Regions from separate parts of the Alteromonas sp. ABH4_457 genome, predicted to be linked through region 1. Evidence: predicted binding sites of a transcription regulator. Region 1 holds the regulator's gene; each other region holds the start of a gene.
The links. The regulator FliA, encoded in region 1, starts transcription of late flagellar genes. The targets are predictions, from matches to a motif close to CTAAAGNTNNNNNNNNNNNNGCCGATA.
Positions count from the first base shown of each region.

Region 2: ACXAGR_RS21985 (DUF5610 domain-containing protein) is a predicted target of FliA. The motif match lies at 911-937, and genes of this name have one in related genera.
Region 3: pomA (flagellar motor protein PomA) is a predicted target of FliA. The motif match lies at 2,261-2,287, and genes of this name have one in related genera.
Region 4: ACXAGR_RS14525 (flagellar protein MotY) is a predicted target of FliA. The motif match lies at 2,758-2,784, and genes of this name have one in related genera.

Region 1 is NZ_JBSWXN010000005.1:270,575-274,999, forward strand. It holds gene flhA (flagellar biosynthesis protein FlhA) at 1-371, shown strand, start outside; gene flhF (flagellar biosynthesis protein FlhF) at 401-1,846, shown strand; gene ACXAGR_RS13985 (MinD/ParA family protein) at 1,843-2,709, shown strand; gene ACXAGR_RS13990 (RNA polymerase sigma factor FliA) at 2,706-3,434, shown strand; gene cheY (chemotaxis response regulator CheY) at 3,482-3,865, shown strand; gene ACXAGR_RS14000 (protein phosphatase CheZ) at 3,900-4,425, shown strand, end outside.
Region 2 is NZ_JBSWXN010000009.1:1,529-5,953, forward strand. It holds gene ACXAGR_RS21985 (DUF5610 domain-containing protein) at 1-881, opposite strand, end outside; gene trmA (tRNA (uridine(54)-C5)-methyltransferase TrmA) at 1,024-2,127, shown strand; gene fabR (HTH-type transcriptional repressor FabR) at 2,128-2,742, opposite strand; gene ACXAGR_RS22000 (acyl-CoA desaturase) at 2,928-4,055, shown strand; gene ACXAGR_RS22005 (EAL domain-containing protein) at 4,215-4,425, shown strand, end outside.
Region 3 is NZ_JBSWXN010000001.1:721,395-725,819, reverse strand. It holds gene ACXAGR_RS03110 (class I SAM-dependent methyltransferase) at 1-490, shown strand, start outside; gene ACXAGR_RS03105 (flagellar motor protein MotB) at 522-1,448, opposite strand; gene pomA (flagellar motor protein PomA) at 1,455-2,216, opposite strand; gene xseB (exodeoxyribonuclease VII small subunit) at 2,453-2,698, shown strand; gene ACXAGR_RS03090 (farnesyl diphosphate synthase) at 2,750-3,643, shown strand; gene dxs (1-deoxy-D-xylulose-5-phosphate synthase) at 3,676-4,425, shown strand, end outside.
Region 4 is NZ_JBSWXN010000005.1:391,238-395,662, reverse strand. It holds gene ACXAGR_RS14535 (hypothetical protein) at 266-625, shown strand; gene glpQ (glycerophosphodiester phosphodiesterase) at 831-1,844, shown strand; gene ACXAGR_RS14525 (flagellar protein MotY) at 1,853-2,716, opposite strand; gene rnt (ribonuclease T) at 2,907-3,542, shown strand; gene ACXAGR_RS14515 (sugar porter family MFS transporter) at 3,649-4,425, shown strand, end outside.

The DNA of each region.
Region 1 (4,425 bases):
TGCTGGTATCGGCAGTGCGTATTGCGCTGAAGCGTTTGATTGTGCAGGAAATCAGTCAGGGAGCGAAAGAAGTGCCCGTCATAACTCTGGCACCAGAGTTGGAACAGATGTTGCACCAGTCACTTCAGGCAGGAGGAGAAGACGGCGCCGGCATCGAACCGGGACTGGCAGACCGGCTCCAGCAATCCCTGCAACAGGCCGCACAACAACAAGAACTGAATGGCGAGCCTGCGGTACTGTTGACGTCAGGCATGTTAAGACCTGTGCTGTCACGCTTCCTGAAGTATTCGGTAGCTGGCCTGCATGTGTTGTCTTATCAGGAAATCCCTGATGACAAACAAATCAAAATTGTCAGCTCTGTGGGTCAATAATCTGACGCCGGGTGAGTGAAGAGGTTGAGATGAAAATCAGACGGTTTTTTGGCAAAGATATGCGGGAAGCATTAAGCCAGGTAAAAGCAGAATTGGGCAGTGACGCCGTAATCATGTCGAATCGCAAGGTGGCAGACGGTATTGAACTGGTCGCCGCTTACGATAAAGAGCCGGAAGCAAAAATAAAACTCAACACCCGCCATGACGCAGGTAAGCCTGCTGCACAGAAGGCGATGCCAAGCCTCAGCGAAATTATCGGTGACGACGGTCCGGATACCTTACGGGCGTTACTTGAAAAGCAGGTTGCAGAAAAAGCTGCGGCTGCCGGAAGTGACCGTCAGAACCCCGCAGTTTCTCCTGCACCACAAACATCGTCTGCCTTCGCCGGAGATACTCGTGGAGTCAATCCACAACCAGCTGCATCTCATGACGAAGAGGCGTTTTCATTTGCGGATGTATTTTCTGCAAAAGAACACAAGCCTGCGCCGGTATCTCAGATGAATCCCGACTTTAAAACGGCGGAAAGTCAGCAGTCTGCCGGTGCTCCGGCCAGTGAGCTGGATGCGATAAAAGAGGAACTGGCTTCTCTACGCAGCGTTCTACAATATCAGGTTGCAGACTTGATGGATGCTAAAAAGCAGCGTCAGCGTCCCGTGCACAGCTATCTGACCCAGTGTTTAACCGGTATGGGGCTGAGTGCTTCACTGGCTGAGCAACTGGTGCACTACACCCCGTCTCAATACACCGAGCGGGAAGCATGGATTTACCTTCTCAACCTTTTGGCTAATCGCCTTAATGTTTCCGGTAATGATATCCTGACCCAAACCGGTGTGGTTGCTCTTGTTGGTCCAACGGGAACAGGCAAAACCACGACTGTTGCTAAATTAGCAGCACGCTATGCGCAAAAATACGGTGCTGATCAGGTGGCTATGATCACTATCGATACCTACCGTATTGCCGCTTATGAACAGCTGGCAACGTATGGCAAAATTATTGGCTGTACCACAAGGAAGGCGCAAAGCAGTGAAGAATTAGCCGAACTTCTCTTCCAGTTACGCCATAAGCGTCTAATATTAATAGACACGGCTGGTTTCAGTCAGCGCGACAGTCGTTTAATTAAGCAACTTGGTCAATTTAATCACGGACAAATGCAACCTGTCCGTAAATACCTGGTTGCGCAGGCAAATACCCAATATCCTGCATTGCAACGCATCATTGAAGCGTATAATTCCGTTAAGCTTGACGGATGTATCTTCACGAAAGTTGATGAATGCTACAGTTTGGGTGAGGTTTTAAGTGTTGCTGTTGAACAGCAATTGCCAGTTAGTTATGTGACCGACGGGCAGCAGGTACCTGAAGATATTAAAGTTGCTGATGCAAAATCTCTCGTATCTGCCGCTGCAAAGCTTTATAAAAAGTACGGTTTGAATCATACTAAGCGTAATCATGAAGTTAATTCAGTTCAGGCAGTATGATCGAAGATCAAGCGAGTAGCTTACGAAAGATGAATCAATCACGCCTCATAAAGGTTATTGCCGTTACCGGCGGCAAAGGTGGTGTTGGTAAAACCAACATTACATTAAACACGGCGATTGCTATGGCTAAGCAAGGTAAGCGGGTCATGGTACTCGATGCCGATTTAGGATTAGCGAACGTTGACGTCATGCTGGGTCTGCGTGTTGAGAAGAACCTTTCTCACGTATTATCCGGTGAATGCACACTTGATGATGTTCTGGTAACCGGACCTCACGGTATTAAAATCGCTCCGGCGACTTCAGGTACTCAGGCAATGACTGAGTTATCGCCCACAGAACATGCCGGATTAATCCGTGCTTTCAGTGAGTTGCGGTCGCAGATTGACGTGCTGATTGTAGATACCGCTGCCGGTATTTCCGATATGGTATTGAGTTTCTCCCGTGCCTCGCAGGACATCATGGTCGTGGTTTGTGACGAACCGACTTCTCTGACCGATGCCTACGCATTGATTAAAATTTTAAACCGTGAGCACGGCGTGTTCCGTTTTAAAATTGTGGCAAACATGGTTAGGGACATCCGTGAAGGCCAGGAATTATTCAGCAAGTTATCAAAAGTGACAGGCAGATTCCTGGACGTGGCACTAGAATTGGTGGCAACTGTACCTTTCGACGAAAATATTCGTCGGGCAGTCAGAAAGCAAACCGCTATTGTGGATGCATTTCCCGGTTCTCCTGCGGCCGTCGCGATTAGTCAGTTAGCCACCAAAGCGCTTAACTGGCCGGTACCGGCTCAGCCGGGTGGTCACCTGGAATTTTTCATTGAACAACTGGTGACGAAGCAAGCAGTAGGAAGCCAACGTTGAATAGTAAAGCGGCAGCTTACCAGCAGCAGACCGACAAGTCGCAGCTGGTCGAGCGCCATGCATCCCTTGTAAAACGTATTGCCCATCACCTGATGGCGCGTTTGCCTGCCAGTGTGCTGGTGGATGACCTGATTCAGGCAGGGATGATCGGATTGCTGGAAGCAGCCAGAAATTTCGACGGCTCGAAAGGGGCCAGTTTCGAAACCTTCGCAGGCATCCGTATTCGTGGTGCTATGCTGGATGAAATCCGTAAGGGCGACTGGACACCCCGTTCAGTGCATAAAAATAGCCGTGCTATTACGGAAGCCATAACACAAGTTGAAAGAGAAACTGGCAGAGACGCGCGTGATACAGAAATTGCTGCTAAGCTAAATGTCAGTATTAATGATTATCATCAAATGCTTAACGAGGTGAATGCCGGTAAACTTGTCGGTATTGAAGACCTGGGTGTGTCAGAAGATGTAATCAGCACAGAACAGAATAAAGGTAATGATTCACCCCTCGAAGATTTAATGCAGGGGGCGTTTCAAAAGGCGTTGGCGCATGCCATCACAACATTACCTGAACGGGAAGCAATTGTACTGTCCCTGTACTATGATGAAGAACTGAATTTACGTGAAATCGGTGAAGTTCTTGAAGTCAGTGAGTCAAGGGTCAGCCAGATTCATAGCCAGGCCATGTTAAAACTAAAAGCCCGAATGCAATCATGGCAGGCAGAAGAATAAAACATACTAATATTAATAACGATTGATAATCCTCACCGGAGGCTATTTTGGACAAGAGTATGAAAATTCTTGTAGTAGACGACTTCTCTACTATGAGACGAATCATAAAGAACCTGCTTAAAGATCTTGGATTTTCCAATATTCAGGAAGCTGACGATGGAAGTACGGCCCTCCCCATGCTCCAGCAAGGCGACTTTGAATTTGTCGTGACCGACTGGAACATGCCAGGTATGCAGGGGATCGACCTGTTACGCGCTATTCGTGCAGACGACAAACTCAAGCACTTGCCAGTATTGATGGTGACAGCTGAAGCGAAAAAAGAGCAAATCGTTGCTGCAGCACAGGCAGGTGTAAACGGATATGTTGTGAAGCCTTTCACTGCCGCTACACTTAAGGAAAAACTCGACAAGATTTTTGAGCGTTTAGGTTGATCCAGCCGCTCCCGCCAGAGAAGAGGATTACTGGATGTCTCCTACTAAAAAAGTCCCTATTTCGCTCGAAGAAGCAAAACAGCTGGTAGCATATCTTGAGCAGGGCGATGACGATTCCGCCAACGCCCTGCTTGAAGCTGTATCTGCCAAAGAGTCTGTCGAACTTTTTGCTGAAGTTGGCAAACTCACCCGTCAACTTCATGACGCCCTCAACACCTTCCAGTTAGACGAGCGAATTGCTGGTCTGGCTAATGATGATATTCCTGATGCGCAAACGCGTCTCACCTACGTTATTGAAGAAACTGAAAAAGCGGCTAATACTACAATGGACGCTGTAGAGTCCTGTATGCCCATTGCTGAATCTTTATCAGACCGGATCACAACTCTTGAGCCTGAATGGCAAAAGCTTATGACCCGTCAGATTGAGCTCGGTGAATTCAAGAGTTTATGTATGGATATCGACGCCCTGTTTAAGGACATGTCGAAAGATTCTTCTAAACTTAACAGCCTTTTGACCGAAGTATTAATGGCACAGGGTTATCAGGATTTGACAGGCCAGG
Region 2 (4,425 bases), on a different contig from region 1:
TCCACTAAATCTGCAATGGCCGTTAACTCACCTTCATCCAGCTCACCTTTCAGAGAAAAACTGATCCCCTGACGATCAAAGTACGAGTAAGAAATGCTGTCTGTTGCAACGATATTCTGATAACCATTACCTTCACCACCCTGCCCCTGTTCAGTCGTATAAGCGACGGTTTGCTGGCTGGCATATTGATAAGCCCTCAGACTCTCAAAGCTCAACTGCACTTCATCACCATCTCTGGTACGAATTGTCAGACTGGCAGATTCTGAGTTGCTGCTATTAACGTTCAAAGCTGACGCAACACCGCCTGCAGCAAGTTGATCTTCATTCTGAATACCGAGCAGATCCGACTCCAGTGCATTAAGGCGGTTTTCGATGAGACTGCGGCTCCTGTCGATGCCTGTTGAGATATCATCATTCATCAGGCCTCCAAGATCTTTTTCTGCCATGGCAATTCCACGGGAAACCCCTTCTCTCGCCTGCGAAAAAAGATTACCGAGTTTCTCTTCATCCGCACCACCTCTTGCAGCGCCCTGAATCACACCACCGACAAAGCGCATAACGTTTTTTGCCACTTCCTCAAAATCAAATAAAGAGGTTTCCTTTTCTTTATCTGACGAATCATCTTTTGCAAACTTACCACGCAGTCCGTCAACGGTAACCTGTTGCTCCATTGACGAACTGTAGACTTTCAGGCCAATGGTCGTCTGCGAACTACTGACGCTTACCATTGCGGTTTGCCGCTGCTGAAATTCAGCAGCCTGACGAAGTCCATCCTGCTGTAACTGCTTTTTGATTGCTTTGTTAGGGTCTTCAGGTGCCTTCTGTTCTGCAACAGCCGGCTTCTGCTCACTAACAAATGCCTTAATTTCACCCACGTTCATAATGTTGTCCTCACTAACCTCACATTAGTTATCGGCAGACTTAACGAATTGTTTAATTTTAATGCAATCTCAGAACAGTGTTTGCACAAATAATTTAAGACACTACAATGCGCAGCCCGGCAATCAAGATGAAGCTATTACCATGACAACTCAGACACACAGTCAGCAATATACCGCGCAGTTAGACGAAAAGATCTCGCGACTGTCACAACTACTTGATCAATATGGTCAAACTGAGATGTCTGTGTTTGCCTCTGAAGAAACCGGCTACCGCATGCGGGCAGAATTTCGGGTATGGCATGATGGCGATGACTTGTATCACATCATGTTCAACAGCGAGACGAAAGAAAAGTATCGCGTTGACACCTTCCCGCCGGCAAGCGATACCATCAATGCCGCTATGCAAATTCTAATGACAGAACTTCGTTCAAGCCCGGTACTGAGAAAGAAGTTATTTCAGATTGATTATCTGAGCGGGTTGTCAGGTGAACTGGTGATAAGCCTTCTGTATCACCGTCAGCTGGATGATGAATGGGAAACGGCTGCCAGGGCACTGCAAGATACGTTGTCAGACACCTTCGGCACAGTGAATGTTATCGGCCGGGCACGTAAGCAGAAGAAAATTCTGGGCAATGACTTTATCATCGAATCGCTGCCGGTAAACGGACGACCCTATCAATTCAGGCATATCGAAAACAGCTTTACCCAGCCGAATGCAAAAGTGAACTGCCGCATGATCGAATGGGCATTGTCTGTGTGTGAAAACACCAGCGGCGATCTGCTTGAAATGTACTGCGGAGCCGGTAATTTTTCACTGCCTATGGCCAGCCAGTTTCGCAAAGTCATCGGCACTGAAATCGCCAAACCTTCGGTTAACGCTGCGCAATTTAACATTGAAGTGAACAATATAGACAATGTGGAGATTGTTCGTCTGTCTGCAGAAGAGTTTACAGAAGCATTAAGAACCGGACGTCAGTTTTCCCGCCTTAACGGCATTGATTTATCAGAATACAACTTTACGACTGTACTGGTTGACCCGCCAAGAGCCGGTCTTGATGAAGAATCACTGAAGATGATTCAGGACTATCCGGAAATTATTTATATTTCCTGTAATCCCGATACGCTGGCAGCGAACCTGGCGACATTGTCGCAAACCCACGATCTGGTGGCGTCTGCCTTGTTCGATCAATTCCCTTTTACGCACCACATTGAAGCTGGCGTAAAACTGGTTAAGAAAAACCGTTAATTACTCACTTTTGACTTTCCGGGGGCGATAGACTTTTGCCCCCAACTGTACAAAACGCAATTGCGCTTTTACCCTGTGACCAATTTCCTGCCTCAACGGCACATCCACTTCTAATGCTTCAGCTCCGGCACTGAATACAAGCCGGACCATGGCTTCTGCCTGAAGACTTGCCAGTTGATGCTCTGCCCCCTGACTTTCAACAATATAATCAGCCAGTTCTTCAATAAAATGCTGAATTTCCCTCAGTACTGCCATCCGGTAAGCAGTTGAGGTGCCGGTGTGTTCACGGAGCAGTAATCTGAACACGTTAGTATTGGCGGTAATAAATTCCATGAAGGTATCAACCGACGTATCGATAACCCCGCCGCCACTGGCGATACGGCGTCTTGCCTGACGCATCAGTTGACGGAGTGCAAGACCAGCCTCGTCCACCAGCGTCAGACCGAGTTCGTCCATATCTTTGAAGTGACGGTAAAAAGAAGTCGGCGCAATACCGGCTGCACGGGAGACTTCACGTAAACTGATAGCAGACAAACTGCGCTGCTCATCAAGCAAACCAAAAGCAGCATTGATAATATTCTGGCGGGTTTTTAATTTTTGCTCCTGACGACTCACCGCCAACTCCTTCTTTTCATTCCGGATACCTGTAAAACGGTATCGATTGTACCTTACCCCGGCGATGACGGCACATCAGTTTCACAGAATCTGCACTATACTTAAAGCTGAAAATGTCGCTTTTCCCTTGCCTGCGCCCGGTGAAAACGATAAATTAGCGTACAGTTGTAAGCCGAGTTGTTATCATGAAAAAACCACCAATTATCCTGACCAATGTTCTGGTATTTATTATTACCGGTGCAATTGCGTTACTGGCAGTGCCCCTTTGGGCGGTCACCATGGGATTCGACACCACGGAAGTGGTGACGGCTGTCGTATTATTTTATTTCACCGGTATGTCTATTACTGCCGGCTATCACCGTCTGTGGTCTCATAAAACCTATAACGCCAATATTGTTGTACGGGTCATTCTCGCCATCGGTGGTGCAATGGCATTGCAAAACAGTATCCTGCACTGGTCTTCCGATCACCGTATCCATCACCGTCATGTGGATCAAAACGACAAAGACCCGTACTCAGCTAAAAAGGGCCTCTGGTTCGCCCATATTGGCTGGATGCTGAGAGAATATCAGTCTCATCGCTATGACGATTACAGCAACTGCCGGGATTTACAGAAAGATCCGGTGGTTATGTGGCAACATAAGTATTACCTGCCTATCGTGCTTATCGCAAACTTCGGGATCACAGGTTTGCTGGGCTGGTTGAACGGCGATGTACTGAGTATGATTCTTTTTGCCGGTGTATTCCGTTTATTCATGGTCCACCATGTCACTTTCTTTATTAACTCGCTTGCTCATTTCTGGGGCAATCAGCCTTACACCGATAAAAACACAGCCCGTGATAACGGTATCCTGGCATTTTTCACTTTCGGAGAGGGGTATCATAACTACCATCATATTTTTGAATATGATTACCGCAACGGTATTTACTGGTGGCAGTTCGATCCGACCAAGTGGCTGATCCGTGGCCTGTCTTATATGGGACTGACTACAAATCTGCGCCGTGTACCGGAAGAACGGATTGAAAAGGCCCGTGCAGCCATGCAACTTCAGCAAGCCAATGCCAGACTTGCCGCCCTGCCGGATGCTGATGAGTTATTACAAAAAGTGCAGGCTGAGTATGAGTTGTTAGTACAGAAGATGTCTGCCTATTATGCCGCCAAAAAACGTCTTATGAATGTACGTAAACGGTGCCTGAAGCGCTCGGTTGAGCGACTGGAAATTGACTTCCATTACAAGGAACTCAAACACGCACTCGCCCTCCAGAAAGAAAAGTGGCTCCAGTTACAGACACTTTCACCACAGCTGGTCTGAACTCAGCCCGAAACGCCGCTATTTAGCGGCGTTTCTGTTTCTCCTTCTTGCAAAATCAATAATATAGGCAACACTTAGGTGATGGATTGCTCTTGCTGTTTTCTCTGTATTTTTTGAAATAAGAGTCCTCGCTTTTCCTTTATTAGTACGGACGGATGCATGAGTGATGAACAGCTTTTTACCTTTTCCCCGGAATCTGAACCGGACGACAGTAATACTCAGTCAGGAGAATGGTTAGTTCTTAGTGTTGAAGACGATTTGGGCTATCAACAATCCCTCAAACTGGGCTTAAGCGGCCTCAAAGTGCGGGGCAAACCGCTTAAATTTCTGACCGCTAATTCTGCGGCTCAGGCCTCCACCATTCTGGCAG
Region 3 (4,425 bases), on a different contig from region 1:
GTATGACAAACTGGTGTCCATCGAGATGATTGAAGCTGTAGGTAAACGTTACCTGGGCAACTTTTTTGATAAATGTGCCTCACTACTGAAAGCCGATGGTTTGATGCTATTGCAGTCGATTGTCATTGATGACCGTCGTTACGACAGTTACAGCAAGAGTGTGGATTTTATTCAGAAATATATTTTCCCGGGCGGGTTTCTGCCCTCACAGCTGGTTATCAACGACTACCTCAAACGTTTCAGTGATTTATCTGTAAGAGATTTACAGGATATCGGGCTGGATTATGCCAGGACGCTGGATGACTGGTACAAGGCTTTCATCAATGCCAAAGAGCCGTTGATGCAGGATGGTTATGACGAGCGCTTCATGCGCATGTGGACTTACTATCTTAAATATTGCGAAGGCGGATTTCTGGAACGGACAATCTCGACAGTTCAGCTGGTCCTGTCAAAACCTCACTTCAGAGACACAATACAACGGGGAGCGTAGCGCCTAAGCGCTGCGCCCTTCTCCCGCCCTGCTATTCTTCCAGTACCGAAATAGGTTCAGACAATAACGGTTTGCCCTGATTGATGTTAATTTCTACCCGGCGGTTGCGGGCACGGTCGTCAGCAGTGGCTGCGTTTTCAACCAGAGGTTTAGTGTCAGCCAGACCGGTCACGGACATGCGTGACTCATCAAATCCCGGCGCTTTGCGGATCTCTTCCGCCACGGCCACAGCGCGTTGTGCAGACAAATCCCAGTTAGAGCGGTACAGCTCATTGGCAATATGCTGGCCGTCACTGTGTCCTGAAATTTCTATTTCACCGGGCATTTCTGCCAGTAAGGTGCCGATTTTTCTCAACACGGGCTTAAACTGAGGCTGCAAAAATGCTGAACCTGCGGAAAATGAACCGTTTTCTCTGATCCGGATAGTCAGTTGCTGACCCAAAGACTCCATTTCAATAGAGCCGTCCGCCACTTCTTTTTGCAGTTGTTCAGCCACCTTCTTCATCATTTCGTTGTCCTGCTCTTTATCAGAGCTTTGTGACGATGAAGCCGCGGAGTCTGATGCAGTTTGCTGAGCCTGACCACCACGCTGGGACCCGCGCTGTGTTTGCCGGCCACCGGATGAGTCCTCATCCCCTGCCTGAAACTCCAGCGTTGGCTGTGTCATATCGATGGTTTGCTGCTGAATGGTTTCAATAGGCGTCGGATCCGGACGGCCCGGGCGAAACTCCATCGCGATAACACTGGTTCCTTTGGGAATGTCTTTAACTTCAATTTTATTCTGCACGCCGAAGGCAAACTTCATGGAGCCGGCGATCTGCTTAAATTTCAGTACATCCATTTCCGAGAAAGACAGCAGCAGAACGAAGAAGCACATCAACAGTGACATCAGGTCAGCGAACGTCCCCATCCACGCCGGCAGGCCGGGAGGGGGACATTTAGGGCATTCATCTGACATAGCAGATTACTCCTCGTCCCCGCCGCCACGTTTGCCGGCAGCGATGTAGTTTTTCAAAATTCCCTCAATGACTTTCGGGTTCTGACCGTCAGCAATACCAACGATACCGTCCAGGACCAGAGACTGATTCAGTTTCTCTTCCTCTTTACGGTTGTCCAGTTTAGCTGCAATCGGCAAACAGATAACGTTTGCCAGGAAGGCGCCGTAAAGTGTTGTTAAAAGTGCTACCGCCATGGCAGGACCGATTGATTTAGGATCATCCATATTTGATAACATGGCAACCAGACCAACCAGTGTACCGATCATCCCCATCGCCGGCGCAACATCGGCCAGACCTTTAAAAATTGAACCACCGAACTCATGGCGCTCGGTGGTCATCTGAATATCTTTTTTCAGCGTTTCTCTGACCACTTCAATGTCGTGGCCATCTACCAGCATATCTACGCCCTTTTGCATAAAGGCATTATCGATTTCGGCTTCTTCCAGTGCGAGAAACCCGCCCTTACGGGCCGCATCAGCCATTTCAACGATTTTTTCAATCAGCACTTCCGGCGGATCGATTTTGAACATGAACGCTTTGCCGGCCACTTTACCGGCACCGAAAAACTGGCCCAGCGTAAACTGAGACATTACTACGAAGATAGAACCACAGAATACAATGAGCACTGAGGCAACATCGACGAACATGCCCAAATCCCCACCCAGGATCATGGCCATGACAATAAAGCCGATACCACCTAACATGCCTATGACGGTTGCTAAATCCACTTATTGCTCCTCAAAAAACTCTCTTATCGCGATGCCATTATCTCTATCGGCCGGTATTATGAATTCTATAATCAAAATACAAGATTACCAGATGAATGCTGATTATTAGGTATCACCAATAAAACCAGAGAGATACCCGCCGTCTGACCACACAGGAACAGGACAAACCAATTGACCCCGCGTGCCTGCCCGGTTAATGTGCGCGATTATCATTAAAACTGCACCGGGTATCCGACGTGACCACAGAAAAAACGCCATCTGCGCCCTCTTTTGAAGCATCACTGGCTGAACTTGAAGCCATCGTGACGGAAATGGAATCGGGAGAATTGCCGCTGAATGAAGCTTTAGAAAAATTCGAACGTGGCGTAAAATTATCCCGTCTGAGTCAACAGGCTCTCGCGCAGGCAGAACAGAAAGTCAAAATATTGCTCGCTGAGCAAGGTGAACAAACGCTGGTTGATTTCACCCCTTCTGAAGACTGATAAAATCTGGCGGAGAGACCGCTCCGCTCCACCTTGTTATACAGGTAATTCATGACAAATATTGACAGCTTACGTCAGAAGATTAAGCACGACACTGACGAAAGCTTGCTGCGCCTCGTTGCCGCACTTCCTGATCACGCACCACAACTTCGCGCAGCCATGGAATATGCGCTCCTTGCCGGTGGCAAGCGTATGCGTCCGTTACTGGTACATATCATCGGTAATACACTGGATATTCCCGGTCAGGATCAGGCCGCAGTGAGCATGGCGATAGAATGCATTCATGCCTATTCTCTGGCCCATGACGACCTGCCGGCAATGGACGATGACGATCTTCGACGCGGAAAGCCCACCTGTCACATTCAGTTTGATGAGGCGACGGCTATCCTTGCCGGAGATGCCTTGCAAACCCTGGCGTTCAGTATTCTTGCTGATGCACCCATGAGCGACTTTGCCAATGGTCAGCGCGCAAAACTGGTCAGCATTCTTGCCAGAGCCTCAGGTTACGCCGGCATGTGCGGTGGTCAGGCGATAGACCTTGCAGCTACCGGTTCCACGATAGACATTGCGTCCCTTACCCGCCTGCATCGCCTTAAAACCGGCGCATTGCTGCAGGCCTGTGCGGAAATGATTACGGTACTTTGCAATGATCTTAAACCGGAACACCGCGAAGCACTGACAGGTTACGCGAGAGACATGGGGCTGGCCTTTCAAATTCAGGATGACATTCTGGATGTGGAAGGTGATGCCGAAGTCACCGGTAAACCGCAGGGTTCCGATATTGAACTTGGCAAAAATACGTTTCCGGCATTACTGGGAATGGCACAGGCGAAGGCTGAATTAAACCGTCTTCATGCCAGTGCCCTTCAAGCTTTAGACAGTTTGCCCTACAATACCGGATTGCTGTCTGAGTTTACGGACCTGATGGTAAAACGGACATACTGATTTATGCTAAACAACATAATGAAACGATAACAATGAGTTTAGAATTAACGCACTATCCTGTTCTGGCACAGGCACTGACGCCGGATGAACTCAGAAAGCTGCCACAGGAAAAACTACGTGAACTGGCTGATGAGTTGCGACAGTTTTTACTGGCTTCAGTTAGTCAGACCAGTGGCCATTTTGCTTCCGGCCTTGGCACAGTAGAACTGACCGTGGCTTTACACTACGTGTATAACACCCCATTCGACCGTTTATTATGGGATGTAGGCCATCAGGCTTACCCGCATAAAATTTTGACCGGCCGTGCCGGCCGCATGTCGACGATCCGACAAAAAAATGGTCTGCACCCGTTCCCGTGGCCTCCGGAAAGTGAGTACGACACCTTTGCTGTCGGTCACTCGTCCACATCCATCAGCGCCGCGCTGGGTATGGCTGTAGCAGCAGAAAAAGAAGGCAAAGACCGCAAAGTGGTTGCCGTCATCGGCGACGGTGCAATGACAGCGGGTATGGCGTTTGAAGCGTTGAACCATGCCGGGGACATTAATAAAGACCTGGTGGTGGTACTTAACGACAATGAAATGTCTATCTCAGAAAACGTCGGTGCACTGAACAGTCACCTGGCGCGCCTGCTTACCGGTAACTTTTTCAATAAAATCCGCGATGGCGGTAAAAAGCTGCTGAGTAACGTTCCACCGATTAAAGAGTTTGCCAGCCGTGCAGAAGAGCACATCAAAGGCATGGTAGTGCCGGGCACTATTTTTGAAGAGCTCGGGTTTAATTAC
Region 4 (4,425 bases), 120 kb from region 1:
CATTCCGGTAAGTTACTGATATTTCATTACCCTGTTCCTCTCAGTGCCCATCCAACAAACCAAATAAGTGCACAACCAGCCAAATTGCACCACCAAAAAGCATGAAAAGAAAAAAAGTAGTGAAATCGTCCACATTTGATAGCTAAGCATTCTCTAAACCCTACAGCTGATAGATTAAAACTATCTCCAGATAGTATTGTTTCATTTTTATTCAGCCATACAATGGAATAAAGCACCATTTTGATGCAAACAAAAGGACACTGTTATGAAAAGAACCCTCTCTCTGCTGAGCTTATGTGTTTTACCGGCCCTGTTTACCGGAGCGGCTGCCGGCGAAACACGAAATAATGAAATGGTTGATATCCAGGTTGTGGATTATGCCGGTAAACCACCGTTTAAACGCAAAATAGTCAGCCTGCCGGTACATGACGTGGCTCAACTTGAGTTGGCAGGTGGCGAACCTAAAGAGTATGTGGAAGTGAAAGAGGTCATCATGCGGGGTAAACCTCCCTACCGCCGCATCACAACAACGATGCCTGTATACGATGTCGCTCAGTTTGAACTGCTGGAAACGGAACAACAAAGCGGAAAACAGGGCACTCGTCCCCCGTTTAAGCGCTTCTGAACATAATGTCAGGGCGGCGTAGAATTGACTAGGCCGTCCTGTTCCCTTTCCTCGTTGACCATTTTTTCAGTACCTTCCGCTTTTACAGATCTACGTCACACGAATGTCTTCTTTCCCCGCCAGAATAGAGGTTTTGGTTCCGGCAAAAACATCCTGTATGCTTTTCTTTTGCTGTCGTTACCTGTGTCGTTCACCAATAAAGGATCTGTTTGTGTTAAAAAACACTTTGCTCTCTTTCACCTTTTCTACACTGTGTTTGAGTACCAGTGCTGCTGCATTCGATATCATTGCTCACAGAGGTGCATCCGGCTATCTTCCCGAGCATACACTGGAAGCTGCAACACTGGCGTTTGCCCAGCAACCGGATTACATCGAACAGGATGTGGTAGCCACTAAAGATGGTGAACTGGTTGTACTTCATGATATTCATCTGGATACAGTAACCAATGTGGCCGCGAAGTTTCCTGACCGCGCCCGTGACGATGGCCGTTGGTATGCGCTGGATTTCACGTTAGCGGAATTGCGCACTCTTCAAGTAAAAGAGCGGGCGGATACCGCTGGAAAACAAGTGTTTGCCAAGCGCTATCATGGCAATAAAGCGCTGTTTACCATTGCTACGTTAGATGAACATATAGAACTCATCAGTGAATTAAACCGCGAATTTAACAGCAACATTGGCTTTTATACTGAAATCAAGTCGCCAGCCTGGCATAAAAAAGAAGGCACAGATATCAGCCAACTTCTGCTTGATACACTGGCGCGCTATGACCTCAATGGCGGGAATGCCAATATTTATGTGCAGTGTTTTGATTTTGCTGAAGTTAAGCGTCTGCGCGACGAGCTGGGTTTTAAAGGCAAGATAGTTTTGTTGCTGGCTGACAACAGCTGGGGTGAGTCTCCCACTGATTACCAGGCACTTCTGACTGAACAGGGCATGCATGATATTGCAAAATATGCTGATGGCATTGGTCCCTGGTTACCACAGTTACTGGACATGAAGGCAATACAGCAAGGTAAGGTTGTCCCTGCTTCCTGGCTGGCAACGGCGAAAAAAGAAGGGCTGATTATTCACCCTTATACATTCAGAATTGATGCACTGCCAACAGGTAAGACAGCAGAACAGATCCTCGGACTGCTAACCGGACCGTTGGCGGTTGATGGTGTTTTTACCGATCAGGTCCCGCCGGTAAAAAGCTTTTTACAACACAGCGGAAAATAACCAGACGTCTACCCCCTGGATAACCGCACTACAACGCGGCGGTTGAGCGCACGGGCGTCACTGTTGTCATTTGGCGAGATGTGACGCTTCTCGCCGTGGCCAGTGACTTCGATACGGGAGGCATCCACACCCATGGCTGTAAAATACTCTTTCACCTGATTAGCACGGCGGACAGATAACTGCTCGTTGCTCCAGCGTCCGCCATAGCTGTCGGTATAACCGTCCAGTAACACCAATTCCAGTCCGCTGTCTTCTTTCAGATATTCCCCAATCATGTTCAGACGCTTTTCTGAGTATTTGGTTAAATCCACACTGTTTTTCTCGTAAGACAGCACGGTGTAGGCAATATCATCAAAACTGTAGGGCAACAGTTGTGACACGCACTTCACGAAGTTGCGGTATACCGGTGTGAAGTTGCTGGCATTCAAGGCAACAGCCACTTTGTCGTATTCGTTGTACCAGTCCTGATAGTAGATAGTCGGCCAGTAGCCCTTTTCCAGTTCACTGAGCATTGTCCAGGCAGCTTGCTCAGGCAGGTCGCCGTTGTACTGGGTTCGCAGGGTCATATCAGCAATGTTTTTAGGTGCTGCGCCGGGCATCCATGAAGGAGGGACTGAATAAACGGCGGCCACGCCAAATTTCTTCGGCAGCAGTTGCATGTCCAGCTCGAATTCCATATTCAGTTGCTTCGACGCTACGCTGGAGAACTCGGCATCGCCGTAACCGGGTACCGCATGAGATAAAGTGCACTGCAGACGGCTTTCATCTTTCAATTGCCAGTCAGAGGATTCCACAGTCGCAGAATACTGGCGCATTGCGCCGTAACCCGGTGCACTTATCAGCAAAAAACACAATAAAGCCTGTCGAAACATAATATGCCCTGAAACTAAGAGAAAAGAGGTGGCTCTTTCTTTATCGCCGCCCTGCGCAAAAAGTTTAGCACAATGGTCAGTATAATCCCCTTCCCTCACAGGTAACAAAGGTAGATACATACGGCGTATCTTGCGATAATCCATTTTTGCTCTGCCCATGCACTTGTTTATTCAGAGGCTTCTTCGATCTATGTCTGAAAACGCGAATTTGTTAAAGCACCGTTTCCGTGGTTATTTTCCTGTCATTATTGATGTGGAAACTGCCGGTTTTAATGCTACAACTGATGCACTGCTGGAAATCGCTGCTGTCACTTTGCGTATGGATGAACAAGGTGATTTGCACCCCGACAAAACCGTGCATCACCATGTCAATCCCTTCGAGGGCGCGAACCTGGAGCCGGCTGCACTGGAGTTTAATGGCATTGATCCTCATTGTCCGCTAAGGGGCGCACTGGATGAAGCCGATGTCATGAAAGACGTATGTAAGCAAATCCGCAAACTGCAGAAAGATGCAGACTGTCAACGCTCAGTGATTGTGGCCCATAATGCCACCTTTGATCAGAGCTTTGTAAATGCCGCGATTGCCCGCAGTAACATTAAGCGCACTCCGTTTCACCCGTTTGTGTCTTTCGACACAACGACACTGGCAGGGTTAGCCGTCGGTCAGACAGTACTGGTAAAGGCATGCCGTGAAGCCGGGATTGCGTTTGATCAGAGTGAAGCACACAGTGCCCTTTACGATGCAGAGCGGACAGCAGAACTGTTTTGCTACATTGTGAACCGCTACAAACATTTAGGTGGCTGGCCAGTCGCGCCAGCGGAATGACCGGTCACAGGAACAACTATCCGGTTTCTATTTGACGTCGCCTCTTTCTTGTTAACAAATTGTAACGTACACTGAGAATAACTGAATCGTTTAAGTCGTGTACGTTATGAAACACCCCGTTGTCCTCTGGACCCTGACCGTCGCCTTCGCCGGTTTTCTTTTCGGATTTGATACCGCTGTTATTTCCGGCGCTGATCAGCCTATTCAGGCTTTATGGCAAACCTCAGATCTGACTCACGGATTGCTGGTCATGTCTTCTGCCCTGTGGGGTACCGTTGCCGGCGCCCTTACCGCCAATATTCCCTGCGATAAATTTGGACGCAAACCAGTACTTGTTGGCATTGGTATTTTGTATGTGGTGTCAGCCATTGGCTCCGCACTGGCAACCGATCCTGTGTTTTTCAGCATTATGCGCTTTATTGGCGGGTTTGGGGTCGGCGTGTCTTCCATTGCGGTGCCCGCCTACATTGCTGAAATTGCACCGGCGCAGAAACGGGGCCGTATGGTAGCCACCTATCAGTTCCAGATTGTGTTTGGTATTCTCATCGCCTTTCTTTCAAATTTTATACTCTCCGCCTGGTTCAGCCTTGACTGGCGATGGATGCTGGGTATAGAAGCCATTCCGGCAATGATTTATCTGTTACTAGTACTTAATGTACCGGAAAGCCCGCGCTGGCTGCTCCTGCACCGGAATGATGAAAAACAGAGCAGGGATATTTTGCTCCGCGCCGGTGAAACTGACCCGGATGCTGTGCTGGCTGCTGTAAAGCGGGATGTTCAGAATCATCGCAGCCCGTCACTGTTCAATGCTGCCTACCGTTTACCGGTGTTGCTGGCTTTTCTGGTAGCGATGTTTAATCAGTTGTCAGGCATTAATTTTGTT